DNA from 2 places in the Conyzicola sp. genome. Region 1 is predicted to be linked to the other one. Evidence: predicted binding sites of a transcription regulator. Region 1 holds the regulator's gene; the other holds the start of a gene.

Region 1 (7,039 bases):
TTCGGAACAACGAGGATGTGCACGGGAGCCTGCGGCGCAATGTCGCGGAAGGCGATGATGTCGTCTGACTCGAACACGATGTCTGCCGGAATCTCGCGCGCGATGATGCGCTCGAACACGGTCGGGCTCTCAGTAGACATATCCCTCATTCTACGCTGGGTGATCCCAGAGGGACCGGTAGTACCGGATGCGCTCCTCGTCTCGATCGACGCCGTACGCAGCGAAGAACGCCGGCTGCCATCCCTCGCCGAGGTTCCAGTCAAGGCTCATCGACGCGACGGCGAGGTCGGCCCAGCGATCGGCCAGCCCGAGGGAGCCGAGGTCGACGTGCGCGACCCATCGCCCGTGCGCGTCGACGAGGGTGTTCGGCAGGCACGCGTCGCCGTGGGCGACGACGAGCTGATCGACGTCGGGAGCGTCGATGCCTCCCCTGCTCTGCGCAGACCAGTCGAAGGGGCACCACTCCACCGGGAGGTTCTCGTGGAGGGCGCGGAGGCCCTCGCCAAGCGCAACCGCCGCAGCGCGCGGATCGCTCGTCAGCGTCACGGCCGACACGCCGTCGATGGCTCGCGTCAGCATCCACTCGCCGTCCTCGTCGACCCCATGGCCCAGCACAACGGGAACCGGGTGGAACGTCGCGGCCCACTCGAGGCGCTCGCGCTCCGCGGCGAGCGAGAGCCCGGCTGGCACCCACTTGAGGTAGCGGTCGCCGAGCCGCATCGTGAGGCCTCCGTCGAGGTTGAGCCAGACCGGTTCGACCGGGTCGGTGCCGGCGAGGCGGCTGGCAATCACGGGAAGCGGGGTGCCAGCCGGGGGTGGGCCGGCGAGCCTTGTCACCAGCGGCCGAGCCGCGCGTTCAGCACGGCGAGTGCGGCAGGGCCGGCTGTCGACGTGCGCAGCACCTCTGCGCCGAGGCGCACCCGGGTGCCGCCGAGCACTGCGAACTCGCGCTCGTCGATGCCGCCCTCCGGGCCGACAACGAGATGGATGCGCCCTGCGGTCGGCAGCACGACCTCGCTGAGGCGGGTGGTCGCCGTCGGATCGAGCACGAGCACGGAGTCGAGCGCGCCGATCGAGGCAGCGCTGGCAACGGGCTCCACCGCGGGAACCCAGGCCCTGATACTCTGCTTGCTCGCCTCGCGAACGATCGACTCCCACCGCGCTCGCCCCTTCTCCGCCTTGGCGGCATCCCACCGCGACACCGATCGGGAGGCCGACCACGGGATGACGCCGCTGGCGCCCAGCTCGGTGGCCGCCTGAACGGCGAGCTCGTCGCGATCGCCCTTGGCCAGCGCCTGCACGAGCCAGAGCTCTGGCGAGGGGCGCTCCTCATCGCGCACGCTCTCGACGAGAAGGGACAACGCACCCGGCTCGATCGCGCTCACCGCGCCAGAGACCACGAGTCCGCGGCCGTTGCCGATCGCGAGGCGCTCACCGACCCGCGTGCGCGAGACCGTGATGGCGTGCTTGGCGTCCTCCCCCATCAGCACGACAACGGCGCCGACGGTCGCCGACTCTAGTGCGCTGCTGAGGTAGAGCGAGGCCACGGGAGGCAGCCCTGCTAGAAGCTCAGGAAGCGGTCGCGCACCTTGGCGAAGAGCCCCTGCTGGAACTTCGAGAGGATCGGCGGCGGCGAGCTGTAGCTCTGCGCGAACTGCTGGATCAGCTCCTTCTCCTTGGAGTTGACCCGTGACGGGGTGAGCACCTGCACGCCGACCTTGAGGTCGCCGCGACCGCCGCCACGCAGGTGCGTGATGCCGCGCGCCTTGACGGTGATGATCTCTGCGCTCTGGGTGCCCGGCTTGATCTCGATCGGGATCTCGCCATCCAGTCCCTCGATCACCGTCTTGGTGCCGAGGATCGCGTCGGCCATCGATACCTCGACGGTCGCGAGGAGGTCGTCGCCGTTGCGGCTGAAGATGTCGTCGTGCTTGACCTTGATCTCGAGGTACAGATCGCCGCGGGGACCGCCGGCCGGGCCGACCTCGCCCTGCTCCTGCAGCTGAAGGCGCAGCCCGGTGTCGACGCCAGCAGGGATGTCGATGGTCATGGTGCGGCTCGCGCGCACGCGCCCCTGACCGGCACACGTGACGCAGGGGCTCGGGATGACGGTGCCGAACCCGCGGCAGGTGCCGCAGGGGCTGGAGGTCATGAGGTTGCCGAGCAGGCTGCGAACCGCCCGCTGGATCTGGCCGGAGCCGTGGCAGATGTCGCAGACGACAGCGCGGGTGCCCGGCGCGCAGCAGCTGCCCTCGCAGGTCTCGCACAGCACGGCCGTGTTGACCTCGATGTCGCGCTTGGTGCCGAACATGACCTCGGCGAGCTCGACCTCGACTCGCAACAGTGCGTCCCCGCCGCGCTCGGTGCGGGAGCGGGGTGCGGCTCCGCTGCCTCCGGCGCCGGGGGCGCCTCCGAAGAAGGTCTCGAAGATGTCGCCGAAACCGCCGAAGCCGCCGGCGCTGAACCCGGGGGCTCCGCCGCCGTCGTAGTTAGCGCGCTGCCCTGGGTCGCTGAGCACCTCGTAGGCGTGGGTGACCTCTTTGAACTTCTCCTCTGCCTCCTTGCCCGGATTCACATCCGGGTGGAACTCGCGAGCCATCCGGCGGTACGCCTTCTTGATCTCCTCCGGCGATGCCGTCTTCTCGACACCGAGTACGTCGTAATGGTCAGCCACAGTGGTTCTTCGTCCTCACGGTTGGAATTCTAGGCGCGTGCCAGTGCATCGGCATTGGTTAGTCGGTGCCGAGCAGGCGAGTCAGGTATCGGGCGACAGCGCGAACCGCGGCCATGTTGTTGGAGTAGTCCATGCGAGTCGGGCCGAGGACGCCGAGTCGGGCGACGGTGCCTCCAGAGGTCGTGTAGCCGCTGGAGAGCACCGACGTCTCGCCGAGGCCGAACTCCGCGTTCTCCCGGCCGATACTCACGGCCACGCCGTTGCGGTCGGCCTCGACCTCGCTGAACAGCTTGAGCAGCGTGACCTGCTCTTCTATTGCCTCGAGCACCGGGTAGATGCTTCCGGTGAAGTCGTTCTCCGTGCGCACGAGATTGGCCGCCCCCGCCATAACCAGCTTCTCCTGGCGATTTGCCGCGACCTGGTCAAGAAGACTCGATGTGATGTCGGTGACGAGGTCGGCCCGATCGGCAGCGAACTGCGACGGGAACGAGGCGAGAATGGATGCCGCCTCAGCAAGCCCAAGGCCGCCGATCGAGGCATTGAGCTTCGATCGCAGCTCGGCGATGTCATCGACGCCGACATCCGCTCGCAGGTCGATGATGTTCTGCTCGACCCGCCCGCTGTCGGAGATGAAGACGACCATCACTCTGCGCGCGCTGAGCGGCACAAGCTCGATGTGCCGCACCCGTGACTTCGCGAGCGAGGGATACTGCACGAGGGCAACATGGTTGGTTAGCTGCGAGAGCAGTCGAACGGTGCGGGCGAGCACGTCGTCGAGGTCGACCGACTGGCCGAGGAATGTCTCGATCGCCTGACGCTGGGCAGAGCTCAGTGGTCGGAGGTCGGCGAGCTGGTCGACGAACACCCGGTAGCCCTTGTCGGTCGGCACCCGACCGGAGGATGTGTGAGGAGCTGCGATGAGCTCTTCCTCCTCGAGACTGGCCATGTCGTTACGGATCGTCGCCGCGGACACACCGAACGAATGGCGCTCGACGATCGACTTGGATCCGACGGGTTCGCGGGAGGCCACATAGTCCTGCACGATGACGCGAAGCACCTCGAGACCACGATCCGAGACCACGAACACCCGCCTTTCCTGTGCTAGCACTCCGTATGCCTGACTGCCAATTGTATCGCGACACACAGCGACGAAGGCGTTGCACGCATCGTTATCCAAGCGCTAGCTTGTCTCTGTGCTTGCGCGCGCCCCTCATACGGGGTGCGAGCATGAGCGCAAGCCCCGAGACACACCACGGGACCTACCCTCGTTCACCTGAAAGGCAACGACACATGACTGATTCAACTCCGGCTCCGGTTCCGGCCGCCCCCCTCTCCGAGACCGAGGACCGCCAGTGGGCGAGCTTCGCGCACCTTGGTGGCATCATCGGCATCCTGCCCTCGCTCATCATCTGGCTCATCTTCAAGGACCGCGGCGCGTTCACGAACACCGAGGCGAAGGAGGCGCTGAACTTCCAGATCACCGCCCTCATCGGCCAGGTTGCGATCATCATCATCAACACGATCCTGACGGCCGTCACCTTCGGCATCTGGGGCCTCATCGGCTGGATCCTGCCGCTCGCCCTCTGGGTTGTCACGGTGATCTTCTCGATCCAGGGCTTCCTCAAGACCAAGGACGGCGTCGCATACCGCTACCCGTTCGCCCTGCGCCTCATCAAGTAGTCATTTCGCAGCTCGCCTGCACTCAGAACGGCCCCGGGGTTTGCTCCGGGGCCGTTCTGCTGTTTGATGGCCCCATGAGCACGCCGCCTCCCGCCAACCCGTACGTGCAGTCGCAGACCCCGATGAGCCCCAGTGACGAGAAGCTCTGGGCGACGCTCATCCACATCGGAGGCTTCGTGTTTGTCGGATTCTGGGCCGGGGTCATCGGCTACCTCGTGCTCAAGGACCGCGGCCCGTTCATTCGCCAGCACAGCGCCACCGCGCTCAACTTCCAGCTCACGATGCTCATCGCTCTCGTCGTCGGCTTCGTGCTCTCGCTCATCGGCATCGGCATCCTCCTGCTGCTCGCCGTCTACGTTCTGCAGATCGTGTTCGGCATCCTTGCGGCGATGGCAGCGAACCGCGGCGAGTACTACACCTACCCGCTCTCGATCCGCTTCGTGAGCTAGTCGAGTAGCCCCTAGTTCAGCTGCGGCTAGTCCAGCAGCCTGCGCACGACCGAATCGGCCAGTAGCCGGCCGCGCAGCGTCAGCACGACAGTGCCATGAATGGCTTCGGCTGCATCGACCAGTCCATCGGCAATGAGGCCGGCGACCGCCCGTCGACCGGATGCCGTAAGCACGGCGATCGAGACCCCCTCGCGAATGCGCGTCGACAGCAGCACTCCCTCGACCCGCCGAGTCTCAGCGTCGAGCGTCTCGCGCCCGGCACCCGGTGAGTGCCCTGCCGCGATGCGGTCCGCGTAGGCGGATGGATGCTTCACGTTCCACCAGCGCACTCCGCCGACGTGGCTGTGCGCTCCTGGCCCGATTCCCCACCAGTCGTGCCCGCGCCAGTAGGCGAGGTTGTGCCGACTCGCGGTGTCGCCAGCGCGCCAGTTGCTTACCTCGTACCACTCGAAGCCGGCCGCGGAGAGCAGCTCGTCGGCGAGCTCGTACATGTCGGCCTGCAGGTCGTCGTCTGGCATGGCCAGCTCACCGCTGCGGATCTGCCGCGCGAGCTTCGTACCGTCCTCCACGATGAGGGCGTAGGCACTGAGGTGGTCGGGGTGCTGGGCTATCGCATGCTCGAGCGACGTGCGCCAGTCGTCGATCGACTCGCCGGGTGTGCCGTAGATGAGGTCGAGGCTGACGCCGAGTCCCGCCTGACGCGCCCACTCGACGACCAGCGGTATCCGGTGCGGGTCGTGCGTGCGCTCGAGAGCGGCGAGCACGTGGGGCACCGCGGACTGCATGCCGAACGACACCCGGGTGAATCCTGCCTCGCGAAGCGCGACCAGGTAGTCGAAGTCGACGGAGTCGGGGTTCGCCTCCGTCGTGATCTCCGCGCCCGCAACCACGCCCCACTCGTCGACGATCGCGCCGAGTATCGCAGCGAGATCGGATGCCGGAAGCAGCGTCGGGGTTCCCCCACCGAAGAACACCGTCGACGCTGGCCTGTCTGGAAGGCCGGATGCCCGCAGCACCGACCCGGCAAGCGAAACCTCGGTCGCCGCCTGGCCGGCGTAGTCGCTGCGTCGAGCCCCGCGCAGTTCGTCGGTCGTGTAGGTGTTGAAGTCGCAGTATCCGCAGCGCACGCGGCAGAAGGGCACGTGCACGTAGACCCCGAAGTCGCGCTCCGTCGCTCCATCCAGCACAGACGGCGGGAGCATGCCGTCGAGCGGGGCCGGGTCGGCGAGCGGGAGGGCAGACGGCATCCGTCTAGTCTCTCAGCTTTGGGAATCGAGGTGCCGTCGGTGATGGCACGATGGACTCGTGACCAACTACATACTCTGGGACGTCGACGGAACGCTGGTGCGCAATGGCAAGGATGCGGGCAACCTGTACCACGAGGCCATCGAGTTGGCAGTGGGTCACGCGATCGCGGTGCGCCTTCCCAACACCCACGGCAAGACCGACGGCCAGATCCTGCGGGAGTCGCTCGCCGCGCACGGCCTCCCAGAGTCGCTGCACGCGAGCGCATCGGTGCACCTCGACGAGCTGTCGCGGCTGCGCCACGAGAGCGGCAGCCATCGCGAGATCTGCCCAGGCGTCCTTTCGGCCCTTGCCGCGGCATCCAGCGCTGGATGGGTGAACGCGCTTCTGACGGGCAACTCCGCCAACCGCAGTCGCTACAAGATCTCTGGCGCCGGCATCGACCCGTCGCTGTTCGACTGGGACCACTCCTACTTCGGCCACGAGACGCCGGTGAGGTCTGACCTCACGCGTGCAGCGAAGGCGGACCACCCGTCTGACGCGCTCGTGATCGTGGGCGACACGCCCGGCGACGACATCGCCGCGACAGCCGCTGGGATCCCTTTCCTGGCCGTTGCGACGGGCGTGTACCCCGCTGACGACCTGCGCGAAACGGGCGCAACACTCGTCATGGACGACCTGGAGTCCGGGCTAGATAGCCTCATCGGAGCCCTCGCAGAGCTCTCTGGCTGACCTCCGCCCTCGTTCGGGGTACATTTCGGTCGCATTACAGCAGGTTACTTTTGGGTTCCAGTTATTCTCGTTTTCACTCACGAGGGCAATATCTGCTATAGCCTTAGCCACAACCGCGCATTGTCAGTGATGATGGCGCGCGGCAACGGTTTCGACAATCGGAACCAAGTAGAAACGCTCCTGGAGGAGTTTTAAAAATGGCAACAGGCACAGTCAAGTGGTTCAACGCAGAAAAGGGCTTCGGCTTCATCGCTCCTGA
Region 2 (7,039 bases), on a different contig from region 1:
ACGCCTACCGGCTCTCGAGCCCGCTCGAGCTCGACGACCTCGACATCGACTTCGACCGCTCCATCGTCGTTGTCGAGTGGGCGGCTGGCATGCTCGACGCGGTTGTCGAGGCCTGGCTCGAACTGCACATCGAGCGCCCGGTCGGAGGCCAGGTGGCGGGCGACTCCTTCGACGAGCCCGTCGAGCCGCGGATCGTGCGCATCACCGGCACCGGCGCGCGCTGGAGCGACCTAGGCTGGCTGCGTGCTTCTCGCGATTGACACCTCCGCCGGCATCGGCGTCGCCATCGTCGACCGCGACCGCGGAGTGCTCGCCGAACGCGCCTCTGCCGACACCCGCAGTCACGCAGAGCTCATCGGCGACTTCATCCTGCAGTGCCTCGACGAGTCGGGGGTGGCCGTTCGCGAGCTGTCTGGTGTCGTCGCGGGTATGGGTCCCGGTCCGTTCACGGGGCTGCGGGTCGGCATCGCCGCCGCCCGTGCCTTCGCGATCGGGGCGGCCAAACCCGTGATCCCCGTGGTCAGCCACGATGCCGTGGCCTTCGGCGAACCCGGCCCGGTGCTCGTCGTCACCGATGCTCGACGCCGCGAGGTCTACGTGAGCGCCTACGCCGCCGCCGATGAGCACGGCATTCCGGTGCGCGTGCACGGACCACGCCTGCTCAAACCGGATGCCGTTGTCACGCCAGACGGCTACCGCCGCCTCGATGCCGCAACCGTCTCCGCCGCCTCGCTCGGACTCCTCGCCGAGGCGATGTACGAGCACCACCGGCCCTTCGCCGCCGACGAGCCGCTCTACCTTCGGTCTCCCGACGTGACGCCGTCCGACGGACCGAAGCGGGTGTCCTGAGATGGGCTGGCAGCTTCGCGTCGCCACGCTCGACGACCTCGACGCGATCATGCGGCTGGAGACGGCCACGTTCGGCAACGACGCGTGGTCGCAGGCATCGATGCGCTCGGAGATCGCCAACCCGAGTGCCCGCTACTTCGTGGCGGAGCCGGTCGATCCGCCGCGCGAGGTGGTGGCCTACGGAGGAGTGCTGGCGCCGCGGCGTTCTGGCCAGGCCGACATCCAGACCATCGCGGTCGCGCCAGCGGCGCGGCGCACGGGACTCGGCCGCACCCTCATGGCGGCGCTGATCACCGAGGCGCGCACGCGCGGGGCTGAGGAGATCTTCCTCGAGGTGCGAGCCGACAACCCCGGTGCCAAGAACCTGTACGACTCTCTCGGGTTCGAGGCGATCGCCGTGCGACCCCGCTACTACCAGCCTGACAACGTCGACGCGATCGTGATGAGACTGACCGTGCCGCACCAGACCGAAGGCAGCAAATGACCTCCACCGCTCCGCTCGTGCTCGGCATCGAGACGAGCTGCGACGAGACCGGCGTCGGCATCGTGCGCGGCTCGACGCTGCTGGCGAACGTGATCGCGACGTCGATGGATGAGCACGCCCGCTACGGGGGCGTGGTGCCAGAGGTCGCAGCGAGGGCGCACGTCGAGGCCATCGGCCCGGCGCTGGAGCAGGCGCTCACCGATGCCGGCGTCGAGCTCTCCGACCTCGACGCGATAGCCGTCACGAGCGGGCCGGGCCTTGCCGGCGCTCTCATGGTCGGCGTCGCGGCAGCCAAGGCGCTTGCTGTGGCACTCGACAAGCCGCTGTATGCCGTCAACCATCTCGTCGGCCACGTCGGCGCCGACGTGCTGAGAGACGACGACAGCGAGATCTAGCTGCCGACCATCGCCCTGCTGGTCAGCGGCGGTCACACCTCGCTCCTGCTCGTGCGCGATCTCGTCTCCGATGTGGAGCTGCTCGGCGAGACCATCGACGACGCCGCAGGGGAGGCCTTCGACAAGGTCGCGCGCCTGCTCGGCCTTCCCTATCCCGGCGGGCCCCAGATCGACCGCGCGGCGATCGGCGGCGACCCGAGGGCGATCCGCTTCACCCGCGGGCTCAGCCTCCCGAAAGACATGGAGAAGCACCGCTACGACTTCTCCTTCTCTGGGCTGAAGACCGCTGTCGCGCGATGGGTCGAGCAGAGACGTGACTCCGGCGAGGAGCTGCCCATCGCGGATGTCGCGGCCAGCTTTCGCGAGTCGGTCGCCGACGTGCTGCTCACCAAGGCCATCGCGGCCTGCGCCGACTACGGCGTGCCGCGGCTACTGCTCGGCGGAGGCGTCGTCGCGAACGCGAGAGTGCGCGAGCTCGCCGCCGAACGGTGCGCGGCGGCGGGGGTGGAGCTGCGGGTTCCCCCTCTCTCGCTGTGCACCGACAACGGCGCCATGATCGCCGCCCTCGGCGCGCAGCTCGTCATGGCGGGTCACGCGCCGTCGACCCTCGGGTTCGGGGCGGATTCGACGCTGCCGGTCACCACCATCCAGGCGTGACCTGTCAACCGGGGGTTTGCCGGATTGACGCCCTCCACCGCCGGTGTCACGATGGCAGATGAATCCGACGAAGGAGTAGACGCCCATGGCCGATACAACCCCACCAACCCCTGAGCCAGCCGCATCAGAACCGGCCGCGGCAGCCCGCGCCGCAGAGCCGAATCCGGCTGTGGCCGCGGCGAGCCCGTACGCGCAGCAGCCATACGGCACGGCACCGGCGATGAACGTGCTCGCCATCGTCTCGCTCGTGTTGTCGGTCATCGGCATCAGCATCGCCGGTGCGATCACCGGGCACATCGCCCTCAAGCAGATCAAGGAGCGCGGTGAAGGCGGCTACGGCATCGCCCTTGCCGGCACGATCGTCGGCTGGATCGGCTGCGCCTTCTGGATCATCGGCTGGATCGTGGCGATCATCTGGGTTCTCGTTCTCGGCGGCACGCTCTGGACTATGAGCGAGATGCCCTACGACTACAGCTACTAGCATCCACTCACCAACGCGCCTCACGGTAGCGTTGGCTCACTGCACACGTATGACAATCCTCAGGAGATGCCATGGCTGAATCCAGCCCAGAAGTTCCCCCCGTCCCCGTTCCCCCAGTCGAGCCGACCCCGCGCGCCCCGCGTGCGAAGAAGCCAGCCGCCCCGAAGGCAGAGCAGACCGAGGCGACCGTCGTTCCGCCGATCGTCGACCTAGCTGGCACATCGAGCGCCCCGCCGTCGGCGCCTCCCGTGGAGAACCCCTACGTGCAGCCGAACCCCTATGCGCAAGGAGCTGCTGCTCCGAGCGGCCCGCCCGCCTACGCGGCGCAGCCGCAGAGCTATGGCACGCCTGGCCCGTCGAGCACCCTCGCGATCGTCTCGATGATCCTCGGCATCGTCGGCTTCGTCGGCAACAGCATCTTCGGCCTCGGCCTGCTGCCCGGCATCGCCGCGGTCGTCACCGGTCACATGGCCCAGAAGCGCCAGCCGCACGCCAAGGGGTTCTGGCTCACCGGCCTCATCCTCGGCTACATTGCGATTCTCGGCAGCCTTCTCATCGGCGGCTTCTGGATCGTCGTGTTCGCGATGTCTGCCTCTGACCCGTACTCGAGCTTCAGCTACTAGATCGACCTAGGCACGCTCGGCGAGAAGGGCAACCCGCTTCTCGCCGAGCCGTGTCACGATGAGCGTCGCACTCTCGGTGCCTTTGAGCGCGAGGCGCGTTCGCAGCACCGCCGGATCGACGTCGACACCGCGCTTCTTGATCTCCAGCACCCCGATGCCGCGGGCCCCCAGTTCCTTCTTCAGCGTCTTCTCGTCGAAGGGCAGCTGCTCGATCACCCGGAAGCAGCTCGCAAAGGGGCTATCCACCGCCTCGTGACTCGCGAGGTAGGCGATGCGAGGGTCGAGCATGTGGGCTCCCAGCGATCGCGCGAGGTCGCCGATCAGACGGGCGCGGATGACGGCGCCGTCGGGTTCGAGAACGTACTCGGCGATGTCGCCGGTCTCGGCATCCTCGCTGTCATGTGCGGCGGTGAGCTCTGCCATTCCGCTCGCGTCGATGACGAGAGCGGCGCGGCCGATGCCGGGTCGGGCAAGAGCTCCGAACCAGGTCGAGAGCTCGACCACATCGCCGCCGACGGAGACCCACTGCGCCTCGCAGCCATCGGGAATGAGGTCGCGGTCGATGCCGGGCCCGAGCTTCACGCCGACCGGGATTCGCGAGGCGATGCCGAAGGCGAAGTCGAGCGACGGCGACCAGTCGGCCGGGTCGTTGAGGCGGCGGGAGCTCGAGCGACGAGCAGGGTCGATGTAGGCGGCGTCGAACGCCCCAAGGTCGACCGTCGTTGCATCCTCGTTGACGACAGTCGCGTTCTGCCATGGGGCGAGGTTGTAGGCGGCCAGCGCCGCGGTGACCTCATCGCGCTCCACCGCGGTCACCTCGAGGTCGATCGCTGCCATCGCGAGTGCATCTGCGCCGATGCCGCAGCCGAGGTCGACGACCCTGGTGAGTCCGGCATCCCGGTAGCGTCCTGCGTGGAGGGCTGCGACACGCAGTCGGGTTGCCTGCTCCAGCCCCGCCGTCGTGAACAGCATGCGCTCGGCGAACGGGCCGAACTTGGCAACGGCCTTGCTTCGCAGTCGGGCCTGGTGGAGAACAGCTGCGACGAGCACGGGGGAGTGCCCCGCCTTGCGGAGGTCGGCGACCGAGCGCACCACGTCGGTTCCGGCGTGCCATGCGGGAAGCGAGTCGAGCAGCCGGAGGCCGTCGGGTGTGAGCAGTTCGCGCAGCTCTGAGGACTCCATCTGCCAACCGTAGCAATTGGCACTCACGTTGAATGAGTGCCAGCCCGTGGCTTATAGTTGCTCTTGGCACTCTCCCGGTGAGTCTGCCAATCGAAGTTTCGCAATCCAGAAAGAAGAGGTCAACCGTGTCGGTCTCCATCAAGCCGCTCGAGGATCGCATTGTCATCCAGCAGGTCGAAGCAGAAACGACGACCGCGTCCGGTCTTGTCATTCCTGACACCGCCAAGGAGAAGCCGCAGGAAGGCGACGTCGTCGCCGTCGGCCCCGGTCGCATCGATGACAACGGCAACCGCGTGCCCCTCGACATCGCCGTCGGCGACAAGGTCATCTACTCCAAGTACGGCGGAACCGAGGTGAAGTACGGCGGCGTCGACTACCTCGTGCTCTCTGCTCGCGACGTGCTCGCCGTGGTTGTGCGCTAGAACCACCACTTTTTGCCAGAAGGCCCCGCGGCTCTGCCACGGGGCCTTCTGCTGTTGCGGGGGAGCATAGGCTGTGGCAGGTGCCGCCGACCCCGCCTTCTGCCCAGCGCACCCTCGGCATCGGTGTTGCATTTGCCGTTAGCGCCTACGGCCTCTGGGGCTTTCTTCCCCTCTTCTTCCGTGCGCTCGAGCCGGCGGGAGCCCTCGAGATCGTCGCGTGGCGCATCGTGCTCTCTCTCGTGTTCTGCGCGCTGCTGCTCACGGTGCTGCGGGGCTGGGGAGCGCTCGTGGTCATCGTGCGCGACCGGCGCACGGTGCTCATCATGGGCGCGGCTGGTGCCCTCATCCTCGTCAACTGGCTCGTGTACGTGTTCGCGACCCTCAACGACCACGTCGTCGAGGCATCCCTCGGCTATTTCGCGAACCCGATCGTGACAGTGCTCCTCGGGGTGGTTGTTCTTCGAGAGCGACTTCGGCCGATGCAGTGGACCGCGATCGGCATCAGCGCGGTCGCGGTCGTCGTGCTCGCCGTCAACTACGGGCAGGTGCCGTGGATCGCGCTCGCCCTCGCCTTCTCCTTCGGCATCTATGGATTCATCAAGAAGCAGGTGGGAGGCCGCGTCGACGCCGTCAGCGGTCTGACCATCGAGACGGCATGGCTTGCTCCTGCGGCGGGCATCACGCTCGGAGTGATCGCGGCGAACGGCGACCTCGTTCTCGGCACCCAGGGTGGCATCCACACGGCCTTGCTGCTGAGCGCCGGAGCCGTGACCGCGGTGCCCCTTCTGCTGTTCGCGGCCGCCGCACGACGGATCCCGCTCGTCTACCTCGGGCTCTCGCAGTACCTCGCGCCCGTGCTGCAGTTCGTCATCGGCGTGTTCATCTTCCGTGAGGACATGCCGTTCGCGCGCTGGCTCGGCTTCGCCCTCGTCTGGGTTGCGCTCATCGTGCTGACGATCGACATGCTGCGCGCCAATCGAGCCCTTCGCCGCGCCTCGCTCCAGCCCCTGTAGCGCGCTAGGGTCTGAGAAGACCTCTTGTTAGTCGGAAGGACGCCCTGTGCCGCGCTTCGGCCCCGCTCTCACCACCGTGACGGCGCTCACCGTCCTCGTCGCCCTCTCCGGTTGCACCGCTGCTGAGCCGATCGATGCCTCGCCGTCGCCCTCTGCAACCTATGCGCCGACCGGCGACGGAGTGCTGCGCATCGGCACCGTGCTGCCGCCAGGCGCTCTCGCCCAGGTGGCCGGAGTCGAGATCGCGGTGCGAGAGATCAACGAGCAGGGTGGCCTCGACGGCGTGCCGGTGGAGGTCTTCCACCGCACCTCCGGCGACCCGGCGACCGATGCAGCCGAGGCGTCATTCGCTGCGCTCATCGAGCTCGGTGTCGATGTCGTCATCGGACCGTCGTCGACCGACATCGCCGAGCGACTGATCGGCCCGGCCACCGAGGCGGGCGTGCCGCTCATCTCGCCGTCGGCCACCGGGCTCGGCGCTCTGGACGACGAGGGCATGCTGTTCAGCGCTGCCGTCGCAGGCGGCGCGGAGTGGGCCGCTATCGCCGACGCGCTCGCCGGTGTCGATGCGTCATCCATCGCCTATCTGTCGACCGACGACTCGGCAGGAGCCGACGGCCTTGCGAGTCTCACCGCGGCCATGCCAGATACTGCCGCCGTGGAGTACGAGGCCGACTTCGGGGCCGAGGTCACCGATTTCGCCAGCATCGCCAAGAAGGCGGCAAAGGCCAAGCCGGATGCGGTCGTCATCTCGGCCGCGACCGCGCAGCAGGCGGTCGGCCTACTCTCAGCACTGTCTGCCGCGGGAATCGACGGCTCCCGCGTCTGGCTCGACGGCCGCACCACCCTCGACTACTCGACCACTCTCGCCGCGGGAGTGCTCGAGGGAGCCACCGGCATCGTCGCCGGTGGTGAGGTGGATGAGGCGTTCGC

The links. The regulator HrcA, encoded in region 1, represses chaperone genes, less so after heat shock. The targets are predictions, from matches to a motif close to TTNGCACTCGNNNNNNNCGAGTGCNAA.
Region 2: the regulator HrcA is predicted to act here: its motif matches at 4,688-4,714, upstream of groES (co-chaperone GroES).

The regions. Positions count from the first base shown of each region.
Region 1 covers NZ_JBXMIS010000140.1:7,388-14,426, forward strand. The annotation lists gene AC14A7_RS12930 (histidine triad nucleotide-binding protein) at 1-140, opposite strand, end outside; gene AC14A7_RS12935 (phosphotransferase) at 151-837, opposite strand; gene AC14A7_RS12940 (16S rRNA (uracil(1498)-N(3))-methyltransferase) at 834-1,547, opposite strand; gene dnaJ (molecular chaperone DnaJ) at 1,562-2,674, opposite strand; gene hrcA (heat-inducible transcriptional repressor HrcA) at 2,733-3,755, opposite strand; gene AC14A7_RS12955 (DUF4870 domain-containing protein) at 3,965-4,354, shown strand; gene AC14A7_RS12960 (DUF4870 domain-containing protein) at 4,429-4,803, shown strand; gene hemW (radical SAM family heme chaperone HemW) at 4,830-6,050, opposite strand; gene AC14A7_RS12970 (HAD family hydrolase) at 6,109-6,780, shown strand; gene AC14A7_RS12975 (cold-shock protein) at 6,978-7,039, shown strand, end outside.
Region 2 covers NZ_JBXMIS010000137.1:2,215-9,253, reverse strand. The annotation lists gene tsaE (tRNA (adenosine(37)-N6)-threonylcarbamoyltransferase complex ATPase subunit type 1 TsaE) at 1-260, shown strand, start outside; gene tsaB (tRNA (adenosine(37)-N6)-threonylcarbamoyltransferase complex dimerization subunit type 1 TsaB) at 244-849, shown strand; gene rimI (ribosomal protein S18-alanine N-acetyltransferase) at 851-1,333, shown strand; partial or broken gene tsaD (tRNA (adenosine(37)-N6)-threonylcarbamoyltransferase complex transferase subunit TsaD) at 1,330-2,385, shown strand; gene AC14A7_RS12415 (DUF4190 domain-containing protein) at 2,471-2,866, shown strand; gene AC14A7_RS12410 (DUF4190 domain-containing protein) at 2,938-3,489, shown strand; gene AC14A7_RS12405 (THUMP-like domain-containing protein) at 3,496-4,671, opposite strand; gene groES (co-chaperone GroES) at 4,797-5,093, shown strand; gene rarD (EamA family transporter RarD) at 5,174-6,106, shown strand; gene AC14A7_RS12390 (ABC transporter substrate-binding protein) at 6,153-7,039, shown strand, end outside.